2 regions of the Companilactobacillus sp. genome follow, and region 1 is predicted to be linked to the other one. Evidence: predicted binding sites of a transcription regulator. Region 1 holds the regulator's gene; the other holds the start of a gene.
The links. Region 1 encodes LexA, which represses DNA repair genes until DNA is damaged. Its sites were predicted from a motif close to CNAACANNTGTTNG; they were not measured.
Positions count from the first base shown of each region.

Region 2: parE (DNA topoisomerase IV subunit B) is a predicted target of LexA. The motif match lies at 1,050-1,063, and genes of this name have one in related genera.

Region 1 covers NZ_JAKVLR010000001.1:168,708-175,135, forward strand. Annotated here, with positions in the region: gene ftsY (signal recognition particle-docking protein FtsY) at 1-544, shown strand, start outside; gene ylxM (YlxM family DNA-binding protein) at 546-887, shown strand; gene ffh (signal recognition particle protein) at 900-2,339, shown strand; gene rpsP (30S ribosomal protein S16) at 2,426-2,698, shown strand; gene rimM (ribosome maturation factor RimM) at 2,767-3,282, shown strand; gene trmD (tRNA (guanosine(37)-N1)-methyltransferase TrmD) at 3,282-4,010, shown strand; gene rplS (50S ribosomal protein L19) at 4,123-4,476, shown strand; gene lexA (transcriptional repressor LexA) at 4,534-5,157, opposite strand; gene LKF16_RS00880 (DUF896 domain-containing protein) at 5,247-5,489, shown strand; gene LKF16_RS00885 (YneF family protein) at 5,549-5,770, shown strand; gene purE (5-(carboxyamino)imidazole ribonucleotide mutase) at 5,995-6,428, shown strand, end outside.
Region 2 covers NZ_JAKVLR010000001.1:400,331-406,758, reverse strand. Annotated here, with positions in the region: gene LKF16_RS02065 (aldose 1-epimerase family protein) at 1-253, shown strand, start outside; gene plsY (glycerol-3-phosphate 1-O-acyltransferase PlsY) at 271-912, opposite strand; gene parE (DNA topoisomerase IV subunit B) at 1,133-3,133, shown strand; gene parC (DNA topoisomerase IV subunit A) at 3,144-5,597, shown strand; gene LKF16_RS02045 (LysR family transcriptional regulator) at 5,683-6,428, shown strand, end outside.

The DNA of each region.
Region 1 (6,428 bases):
GAAAGTCTTGTTAGCAGCTGGCGATACTTTTAGAGCGGGAGCAATTGAGCAAATTCAACGCTGGGGCGATCGTGTCAATGTTCCTGTTGAGGCAAAACCTGCACAAACTGACCCCGCTTCAGTCGTTTATGATGCGGTCCAACGTGCAATTAACGAAGACTTTGATATACTGTTGGTTGACACTGCCGGTAGATTGCAAAATAATCAAAACCTAATGCGTGAACTTGAAAAGATTAAACGTGTGATAACACGTGAATTACCAGAAGCACCTCAAGAAGTTTTACTGGTTCTTGATGGATCGACTGGTCAAAATGCCTTGAGTCAAGCTAAACAATTCAACGAAACGACTAATGTTACTGGTATTGTTTTGACTAAGATCGATGGTAGTTCACAAGGTGGTATCGTTTTGGCAATCAGAAATGAATTGCATTTGCCTGTGAAACTGGTTGGGTTAGGCGAACAAATGGATGATCTACGTGACTTTGATCCAGAGAAGTTTATTTATGGATTGTTCAAAGAGCTGATTGTCGGTTCTGGAGAATAAAATGGATATCAAAAAAACAAATGAGATAAATTTGTTGTACAATTTTTACCATTCACTACTAACTTCAAAGCAAGAAAAATACATGAATCTATACTATGTTGAAGATTTTTCACTAGGGGAAATTGCCGAACAACTTGGCGTTTCTCGACAAGCGGTATTAGACAATATTCATCGTTCTGTAGGTTCGCTTGAAAAGTTTGAAAGAGAACTCAGCTTAGTAGAGAAGACTCAAGAAATTGATAACGTTGCTAGTGAATTGAGTAAAGTGGTTCGTGAAAACTATGCTGATGATAAACAATTATTGGATTTAGTCAGACGAATCTCAAAAATAAATGAGATGTAATAGGAGTTAGTTATGGCTTTTGAAGGTTTAAGCGAGAGACTTAACAAAGTTTTTTCTTCATTAAGAGGAAAAGGTAAGCTATCTGAAGATGACATTCGTACAGTTACACGAGAAGTCAGAATGGCATTGTTAGAAGCCGATGTTAACTTTGATGTCGTTAAAGATTTTGTTAAACAAGTACGTGAACGTGCCTTAGGCGCTGAAGTAATGGAAAGTTTAACTCCATCTCAACAAGTCGTTAAGATCGTTGATGATGAGTTAACTAAATTGATGGGTACAGAAGCAGTACCTTTAAACAAGGCCCCACATATTCCAACAATCATTATGATGGTTGGTCTTCAAGGTGCTGGTAAAACTACTACAGCTGGTAAGTTAGCAAAAAGATTGATGGATAATGATAAGGCTCGTCCATTATTTATCGCTGGAGACGTTTATCGTCCAGCTGCTATCGAACAGCTACAAACTATTGGTAAGCAACTGGATGTACCTGTTTATCAAGAGGGTACTGATAAAGATCCAGTTGAGATCGTCAAGAATGGTCTTGCCCAAGCTCATGAAAATAAAAATGATTACGTGATCATTGATACTGCTGGTCGTTTGGAAATTGATGAACAATTGATGGACGAACTTAAACGTATTAAGGAATTGGCACAGCCAAACGAAATTTTATTCGTTGCTGATTCAATGACTGGTCAAGTTGCCGCTAAGGTTGCCCATGGTTTTGATGAACAATTGGATATCACTGGCGTTGTCCTCACAAAATTAGATGGTGATACTCGTGGTGGTGCTGCACTTTCAATTCGTGCAGTCACTGGTAAGCCAATCAAGTTTATCGGACAAGGTGAAAAATTAGATCAACTAGATGTCTTCCACCCAGATAGAATGGCTAACCGTATCTTAGGCATGGGTGACATGTTGACGTTGATCGAAAAAGCTCAACAAGATTATGATCAAAAACAAGCTGAAGATATGGCACAAAAGATCAAAGAGAACAGCTTTGATTTTAATGACTTTATCGATCAAATGGATCAGATCCAAAAGATGGGTCCACTTGATGAGATCATGAAGATGATCCCTGGTATGGCCAATAATCCTGCCTTAGCAAACATCAATGTTGATGAAAAAGATATTGCCCATCTTAAGGCAATTGTTTATTCGATGACTCCACAAGAACGCGAAGACCCTAAATTGCTCAATCCTTCAAGAAGACGAAGAATTGCTGCAGGTTCCGGTCGTTCGGTCCAAGAAGTCAATCGAATGATCAAGCAATTCAAGCAATCACAAGATATGATGAAGCAAATGAGTAAAGGAAACATGAACGGCATGGACCAGTTAATGGGTAATGGCGTTCAAGGTCGTCTTGGAAAAATGGCGATGCATTCCATGGTCCGTAAACAAAAGAAGAACAAGAAAAAGCGTCTCAAGAAAGTTAAACGATTCAAGAGTAAATAAAAAGGTAATGTGTAAAGTTTTTTTCTTTACACGTTACCTTTTTTTGTGTATACTAACAAAGTTAAGAATTTTTAGGAGGAAACACAATGTCAGTTAAAATCAGAATGAAACGCATGGGTAGTAAATTAAGACCTTTCTACAGAATCGTTGTTGCAGATTCACGTTCACCACGTGATGGCCGCTTCATCGAACAAGTTGGTTACTACAACCCAATTTCACAACCTGAAGAACTTAAACTAGAAGATGACAAGATCATGGACTGGTTACAAAAAGGTGCACAACCTTCAGATACAGTTCGTAACTTGCTTAAAAAACATGGTTTAATGCAAAAATATCATGAAAGCAAATTTTCAAAATAATTAAGATATTGGGATCAGATAAAACTTGCTTTTATCACGATCCCTTTTCTTTTTAAATGGAGAATTAAATGTCAGACAAACTTTACCGAGTTGGTAAGATAGTTAACACACATGGTATTAAAGGTGAGGTTCGCGTAGTTTCGATTACGGACTTTCCTAAAGAGAGATTCAAACCAGGTTCAAAGTTGATCATCAAGACACAATCTGGACAACAAGAATTTACAGTTGAATCTTCTCGTGCTCACAAGAATTTCATTTTGTTGAAATTCAAGGGATACGACAATATCAATGATGTTGAACAATTCAAGAATGATCAATTGTTTACAACAGACGAAATCACACCCAAATTAGCCGAGGGTGAATTTCTTTACAGCCAAATCGTTGGTTTAACAGTTATTGACCCTAACTTGGGCGAGATTGGCAAGATCACCGAGATAATGGAATTAGGACCAAATGATGTTTGGGTAGTAAAGGGCCCCAAGTATGATGAAGTTTTAGTACCTTACATTGAGGACGTCGTTAAAAAAATAGATTTGGAAAATAAACAGGTTACTGTCGATATTCCGGATGGGTTGATCGACTAATGGATATATCAGTCTTAAGTATTTTTCCAAAAATGTTTGATGCCCTTAACGAATCTGTAATTGGCAAAGCTCAAGAAAAGGGGCTACTCAATTTACAGGTGGTCGATTTTCGCGACTTTACCACTGATAAACAAAATCACGTTGATGATGCTCCTTATGGCGGTGGAGCAGGGATGCTGCTTCAAGCTCAACCAATCTATGATGCAATGAGCTATCTAGACAATGAGAACCCCGGCAAGAAAAGAGTCATTTTATTAGATCCAGCAGGGAAAACATTTGACGCCAAAATGGCTCAGTCCTTTGCAAAAGAAGACCACTTAGTGTTCATCTGTGGGCACTATGAAGGTTTTGATGAACGAATCAAAGATTTAGTAACTGATGAAGTTTCAATTGGAGACTACGTTCTGACAGGTGGAGAACTCCCAACAATGAGTATGATCGATGCAACGATGCGATTTGTTCCCGGAGTTTTAGGAAATAATGTGTCAGCAGATGAGGATTCGTTTTCACATGGATTGTTAGAATATCCGCAATACACGCGTCCAGCTGATTTCCGCGGTAAAAAGGTACCTGAAGTATTAACTAGTGGCAATCACGAAAAAATTCGAGTTTGGCGTTTAAAACAAGCTCTGAAAAAGACGCTTGAACGTCGACCAGACTTACTAAAAACAATTGAATTAAATGACGAAGAGAAAAAGCTTCTTCGTGAAATTCGTTCAGAAATGTAGTTTACATTACAATGTAAATAATGTAATATATTATAAGTGTTTAAACACAATCAACGATGTTCCGCTGTGTATTATCAAGATATGCATGAGTGTCGGATAGGGAGACAGATTAATGAAACCATTAATTCAAGAAATTACTAAGGAACAACTTCGTTCAGATATTCCAGACTTCCGCCCTGGTGACACAGTACGTGTTCATGCTAAGGTTGTTGAAGGTTCTCGTGAACGTATTCAGTTGTTTGAAGGCGTTGTAATCAAGAAACATGGTACAGGTATCCAAGCTACATATACTGTACGTAAGATGTCAAGTGGTGTTGGTGTTGAAAGAACATTCCCACTTAACACACCTCGTGTTGAAAAGATCGACGTTGTTAGATATGGTAGTGTACGTCGTGCTAAACTTTACTATCTACGTGATCGTACTGGTAAAGCAGCTCGTATTAAAGAACGTCGTCGTGATATCTAATCAGGACATAATAAAAAGAAGACTTGCATTTGCAAGTCTTCTTTTTTTGTTCAAATGTTAAAAAATTTGTGGACGATAGAGACCAACGACTTTACCAACGACTTCAACGTTTTCCAAGATAATTGGATCCATAGTATCGTTTTCTGGTTGAAGACGGAAATGTCCGCTTTCGGCGAAGAAACGCTTGCACGTTGCCTCAATATCTTCCGTCATTGCAATGACGATCTCACCATTATTTGCAGTATTTTGTTCGTGGACAATTACTTGATCTCCATCCAAAATACCGACATTTATCATACTATCACCATGGATCTTCAACATGAATAATTCACCAGAATCTCTTGTTAAATCAGGTGGTAGTGGGAAAGTACCTTCAAAGTCATGTTCAGCTGAGATTGGTTGACCAGCAGCAACAGTACCAATAATAGGTATCTCCTTTGATTTAATTCCAATCAAATTCAAACCAGCAATGGTTAATTCGAGTGCACGTGGCTTAGTAGGGTCACGTTGGATGTATCCTTTTTTCTCTAAACGAGATAAGTGGCCATGAACAGTAGAAGTTGATGAAAGATCAACTGCTTCACAGATTTCTCGAACTGTTGGTGGATATCCATGTTCATCCAAATAGTCATGAATGCACTCTAGAATCTGAGTTTGTTTTGATCCTTCGTTTTTTGACATTAGAACACCTCATTGTTAATATCTTATTTAGATTGTATCAAACCGCATGATATAATTCAAACAAGTGTTCGGTTATTGGAGTGAATAATATGACAAAACAAGAAACACTGATTGCGAAACTAAATGACTTGGCCCACAAGGCTAAAGCTGGAACAATCACAAAAGAAGAAGAAGAGGAGCAACGTGCTCTTCGTAAAGAATACCTGGAGAATTTCAGGGCTGAATTTAAGACTCAAATTGAGAATATGAGAGTCTTCGATAAAAAGGGTGAAGAAGTGACTCCTGAAAAGGTTCGCCGTATTCAAAGAGAAAAGGGTCTCAGAGACGATTAGACTTTTATTTATATATAAATTAATGTAATATTAACTGGTATGGAAAGGGTGAATAGCATATGTGGCCTATAATAATCGCTGCCGTTATTGGTATTTTGGTTGGTGTAGTTATTGGATTCTTCGTTGCAAGATGGTATATGAAGAAATATTTCCAAGACAATCCACCTATCAGTGCTGATATGATCAAACAAATGATGTCTCAAATGGGACAAAAGCCATCACAAAAGAAACTTAATCAAGTTATGGCTTCTATGAAAGCACAACAAAAGAAAAATAATTAATCATTTTATATCCCGATACGAAAATTTCGTATCGGGATTTTTTTGTACCCTTTGAAATATACCATTAAAATACGAACTATATATATATAATATATTTCATATTAAATTATAAGCAGTAATTAACGAACTATATTCATAAAATAACGAATATCATACGTTAATTTGTTGAAAATCCAAATTAAACTTGGTAGACTTTAAATATGCTTAAAGGAAGAAGATGACTTATGAAAGATGTAGCGATTATTATGGGTTCAATTTCTGACCTATCAACTATGCAATTTACGATCGATACTTTGAAGGAATTAGGGGTTTCTTATTCGGTCAAGGTTATCTCGGCTCATCGTATGCCTCAAGAAATGATCGACTTTGGTACAAATGCTTGCGATGAAGGCTTTAATGTGATCATTGCTGGTGCTGGAGGTGCAGCTCATTTACCAGGAATGGTAGCAGCAACAACTAATTTGCCAGTAATTGGCGTACCCGTTCAGTCCAAGGCACTTAGCGGAATGGATTCTCTTTTATCTATTGTGCAAATGCCTGGTGGAGTTCCAGTCGCAACAATGGCAATCGGGAAAGCCGGTGCAACTAACGCTGCCTTAATGGCTACAAAAATTTGTGCACTAACTAATGATGATTATGCACAAGCACTAACAAAATA
Region 2 (6,428 bases), 230 kb from region 1:
TCTGAGCCAACCTTCAGTTATCACTATTAAAAGTGATCTGACTGATAAAAAAATTCAATTGGATACCGGAAATGCTAAATTTGTTGGCATTTGGTCGCAGTATCCTGAAAAGGGCGATTTTGTTTGTATTGAACCTTGGTGGGGCATTGCTGACAAGATCGACACTGACCATCAACTAGTCAACAAATACGGTATTAACACTTTAGATCCAGAACAAACATTTGAAGCTTATTACAGCATTTCATTTAAATAACAGAAAAAGACGACCAACTAGTGGTCGTCTTTTTCTTGTTCTTTACGTTGCTGTCGCTTATAGGCTAATCCAATTGAAACTAAATTTTCTTTTCCTTTGAGAAGTCGCTTGATGTTTGGAATATGTTTGACATAAATGATCACCGTGACCACGCAGGCCACGGAAGTTAAGATCCAATCGTGCATGAACAGCGATGAAACAGTAAATACAACGATAGTTACCAAGCTGGCAACACTGACCATGCTAGTAATGTAAACGATCAATGCAAAACATAAAAAGCAAATTATGAAGGGGATCGGGCTATAGGCTAATAAAATTCCGGCGCTAGTTGCCACAGCCTTGCCACCCTTGAATTTCAAGAAAATTGAAAAGACATGGCCAATGACTGCAAATAATCCCACAAACAACATCCAAGGACGATCTAAACCGATGAAGATGGGTAAGAATGCTCCCAAGGTTCCTTTGAGAATATCGACAAACAGTACTACCGTTCCGGCAATCGGTCCAAATACTCGATAGGCATTGGTCGTTCCAACATTTCCGCTGCCATAATCAAAAATATTTTTGTGGAAGAATACTTTTCCAACAATGTAAGCGGTCGGAAAAGATCCAATCAGGTATGCTAGAATTATACAAATAAAGAGTTTAGTTAAAAACATAGAATCACGCTCTCATTTCTTATTTATCTAAAGTGTACATCCTGGAAACTAATTAAACCATTAATGAACATAATACCCTTTTTTGGAAAATAAATTAGGAAATTCTGGAATATTAATAAAAAATAAGAAATTAAAAATGAACATATGTTTGCTTTACATTTGCAGATCCATGCTATAATTAAACACTGTTATTAAGCTTATTGAAAAAGGAATGATTTAAATGCCTAAATCATCTTATGATGATTCTTCAATTCAAATCCTTGAAGGACTTGAAGCGGTTCGTAAGCGTCCAGGTATGTATATCGGTTCGACCGATGGACGCGGCTTGCATCATCTTGTCTATGAGATCGTCGACAATGCTGTCGATGAGGCTCTTTCAGGATTTGGTAAGGAAATCAATGTCACTATCAACGCTGATGGAAGTATCACAGTAGTAGACCACGGTCGTGGAATGCCTACAGGGATGCATTCTTCAGGTAAACCAACCATCGAGGTTATCCTGACGGTCCTTCATGCCGGAGGAAAATTCTCAGAGAATAGTTACAAGACCTCTGGTGGACTACATGGTGTTGGTTCTTCAGTTGTTAATGCTTTGTCTGAATGGATGACTGTTCGGGTCGTTCGTGATCACAAAGTTTATCAGGAACGTTTTGAAAATGGTGGCCATCCAGTTGGCACCCTTAAAATGACTGGCAAGACTAAAGAGGATAGTGGAACAACTATCAGCTTCAAACCTGATGCCTCAATTTTTCAAACGACTAAATTTAATTTTGACACTCTAGCTGAACGTCTGCGTGAATCAGCTTTTCTACTCAAGGGCGTTAAATTCACAATCACTGACAAACGTGGCGAGGAACCTCGTGAAGAAATTTTCCACTACGAAGATGGAATTCAATCCTTTGTTAAATATTTGAACGAGGATAAGGATACGCTTGGTGGAATTTTCTACGTTGAAGGTGAAAATTCTGGAATTGAGATTGAATTCTCCGGCCAATACAATGATGGCTATTCCGAGAATATTATTTCATTTGTAAACAACGTTCGGACTGCTGATGGCGGGACGCATGAAGCCGGAATGAAATCCGGTCTGACAAAAGCCTTTAACGACTATGCGCGCAAAGTTGGTTTGCTCAAGGAAAATAGCAAGAATCTTGAAGGTAGCGATGTCCGTGAAGGACTCTCTGCTATTATTTCTGTGCGTATTCCCGAAGAGATTCTCCAATTCGAAGGTCAGACTAAAGGAAAACTGGGAACACCTCAAGCTCGTTCCGCCGTTGATCAGCTCGTATACGAGCAGATGAGCTTTTATTTGATGGAGAATGGGGAACAGGCCCAAACATTAGTTAAAAAGGCTCTCAAGGCGCGTGAGGCACGTAATGCGGCCAGAAAAGCACGTGAATCGACCAGAAATGGAAAGAAAAACAAAAAGACTGACGGTTTACTTTCTGGAAAGCTTACACCTGCACAGTCTAAAAACTCCGATAAAAACGAGCTCTTTTTAGTCGAGGGTGACTCTGCCGGAGGTTCTGCAAAGCAAGGTCGAGATCGAAAATTTCAAGCAATTTTACCACTGCGTGGTAAAGTCTTGAATACTCAAAAAGCCAAGCTGGAAGATATTTATAAAAATGAAGAGATCAACACCATGATCTACACGATTGGTGCAGGTGTTGGTGCTGACTTCAAATTAGAAGACCGAAATTACGATAAAGTCATTATTATGACCGATGCCGATGACGATGGATCGCATATTCAAATTTTATTGTTGACCTTCTTTTATCGTTACATGCGTCCATTAGTTGAGGCTGGACATGTTTACATTGCACTGCCACCGCTTTATAAAGTTCAAAAGGGTCGCGGAGCAAAGACACAAATCAAGTATGCTTGGACGCCAGAAGAATTGACTAAGACAATTAAAGAGGTCGGTAAAGGTTACGACTTACAACGATTTAAGGGATTAGGCGAGATGAATGCCGATCAATTATGGCAAACAACTATGGATCCAGAATCTAGGATCTTGATCAGAGTCAATATCGACGATGCTGCTTTAGCTGAACGTCGAGTAACGACTTTGATGGGTGATAAAGTTAAGCCTAGACGTGATTGGATCGAGAAGAATGTCCGCTTTAACGGTACTGAAGAGGGCGACAACATTTTGGAAAAAGTCGATGACACTGATCACATGGACAGCAAGATCGTTGATGATTTATTGAACAAGGAATAGGTGATACATATTGGCAAATAATTCTCCTAAGATCCAAGACATCCCATTAGAAAAAATTATGGGGGATCGTTTTGAGAGATATTCAAAGTCCATCATTCAAGAACGTGCCTTGCCGGACATTCGTGATGGATTAAAACCAGTACAAAGAAGAATTTTGTACTCAATGTTTTTAGATGGCAACACTTACGACAAGGGATTCAGAAAATCCGCTAAGGGTGTTGGTAACGTCATGGGTAATTTTCATCCCCATGGTGATTCATCTATTTACGAAGCAATGGTCAGACTTTCCCAAGATTGGAAGTTACGTGCACCATTGATCGAAATGCACGGAAATAATGGTTCGATGGATGGTGATCCACCCGCCGCAATGCGTTATACTGAAGCCCGTTTAAGTAAAATTTCTGCTGAAATGTTACGAGATATCAATAAGGGCACCGTTGATGAAGAATGGAATTTTGACGATACCGAAAAAGAACCAAAGGTATTACCAGCTCGTTTTCCTAATTTATTAGTTAATGGAGCTACTGGCATTTCAGCTGGATATGCTACAGAAATCCCACCGCATAATTTAGGCGAAGTAATTGATGCAACAGTCAAATTGATTGATGACCCCGATGCAACGTTAGAAGATTTGATGCAGATCGTTAAAGGTCCTGATTTTCCGACTGGAGGTATTTTGCAAGGTGCCAGTGGAATCAAGGAAGCTTATGAAACCGGTCGTGGCAAAGTATTTTTGAAATCGAAAACATCAATTCAAGAATTACGTGGACACAAGTCTCAGATCGTGATCACTGAGATCCCATATGAAGTCAACAAGGCTGTGCTGGTCAAAAAAATGGACGAAGTGCGTGTTCTCAAAAAAGTCGATGGAATCGCTGAAGTTCGTGATGAAAGTGATCGTCAAGGATTGTCGATCGTAGTCGAACTTAAACGAGATGTCGATGCACAAGGAATTTTGAATTATTTATTGAAAAACACTGACTTGCAGATCTCTTATAACTTCAACATGGTTGCGATTGCTGACATGAGACCACAACAAGTCGGTTTGGTACAAATGCTGACAGAATACATCAAGCATCAAGAAGACGTTGTTTTACGTCGTTCGAAATTTGACCTTGATAAAGCTAAGAAACGTTTGCACATCGTTGAAGGTCTGATCAAGGCTCTGTCGATCTTAGATCAAGTCATCAAAACGATTCGTGCCAGCAAAAATAAGTCTGACGCCAAGAACAATTTGGTGAAGGAATATCAATTTACTGAGCCTCAAGCTGAAGCTATCGTATCTCTACAACTTTATCGTTTAACGAATACCGACGTAACTGAGCTTGAAAAAGAAAACAAAGAACTTACTGCATTGATCAACAAGTTGGATAAGATCATCAACAACCATTCAACTTTGATGAAAGTCATCAAAAAGGAATTGCTGGAAGTTAAAAATAATTACGCTGATGACCGTCGCACGAAGATCGAAGCGAAAGTTGATGAGATCAAGGTCGACACTAAAGTCATGGTTGCTAGTGAGGACGTCCGCGTCTTGGTCAGTCACGACGGCTACGTTAAACGTAGTAGTCAACGATCATTTATGGCTTCTGATCCATCAGATAATGGTCTAAAAGACGAAGATTATCCAGTTTTGGATGTTGAAGCTAACACGTTGAATCATATTTTTATTTTCACAGATAAAGGTAATTTGATTTATCGTCAGATTTTTGAGCTCGATGATAGTCGCTGGAAAGATACTGGTTCTCATTTATCGCAAGAAGTAGGATTGGCTAATGACGAATCAGTACTCAAGGCATTTATCTTTAAGGACTTGAAAGAGACAGGAACATTTGTCACAGGTACAAATGACAACTATGTTAAACAAGTTGACTTCCAAGATCTCTTGCCAGGAAGAACTTATAAGTCTCGGGCAAGTCGATACATCAAACTTAAAGATCCTGAAACTAGCGTTATCGATGTGGATTACATTGCTCCAGAAGAAGCCGAACGAAAACTGTTGTTTGTCTTTACAGAACATTCTTATGCTTCAGCCTTCCCATTGAGCGAAATACCAGTTGTTGGTAGTAAAGCTGTCGGCGTTAAATTCGTGAGTCTTAAAACTGACGACAAAGTTGCAGGTTACTTTATTGCTGATTCTGATGATACTAACGATAAGATTGCACTACTGACTCAACGTGGATCATACAAGCAGATGAAGCTTTCAGAGATCCCGATTACTAGCCGCGCTCGTCGAGGAGTATTGACATTGCGGGAATTGAAACGCTCGCCACATAGAATTAAATTGATCACAAAGACTAATCCGGATATCGAATTACACGTGATCACTGATCAAAACAAAGATATTGCAATTGATTTCTCAGCCCATAGCGATGCTGACCGTTATTCTAATGGATCATTTATTCTTGATCCGGACAGCGACGGCAACCCATTGAGATTTGAAAAAATCAATATTAATAAATAAGCAAAGCTATAATTTTTTTATTATATATAGTATGATTATAATAAGAAAATGTTAATATTTGATTGTTTGAAGGGAGTGAAATTTTTTGTTAGATGAAGATGCACGACGAGTATTTAGTTCTAAAGCACTGAATTATTTTGACGAATTATCCAAGAACATGAGTTACACCAAAACTGCCCAATCTTTAGGTATCACGCAACCTGCCTTGACCCAGCAAATCAAAAAAATTGAAAAGGTCGTAGGTGCACCGCTCTTTTATAGTGTCGGTAAAAAAATCTACCTAACTGATGCTGGTTCAATTTTGTTAGATGCAACTCATCAAATTTTTCATGTCATAAATACCGTTACTGATCAAATTCAGCAAAAATCTTCCGAGAGTTCTGGTACGATCAATATTGGAATTATCGCTGCAGTTGAATCAAAAGTAATCGAAGATTTCATCGTTGAATTTAATCGAATCAATCCAAATGTCGAAATTGACTTGATCCTCTTGAAACGTAACGAGATCTGGGATCAGATCCAAAACAACAAGATTGATATCGCTGTGATGTATTTACCAGACAATACCATCAAAAGTTGGAAATCTTATAAGTCAAAAAAGATTATTAATGATACGATAATGTTGGTTCACAATAACGAAAAGATTTTTAAGAAGGGCAAAGCTACTTACAAAGAAGCAATTGAAAATCCTTGGGTCTCATATTTACGTGGATATTATTTCACAGATCTGATGACCGAGAAGTTCAAGAACTCATTAGTGGATGTTCCTAAGGTGGTAGCAAGATTTTCTTCACCTTATCAATTATTGAAATTCGTTCAAGATTCTGATGG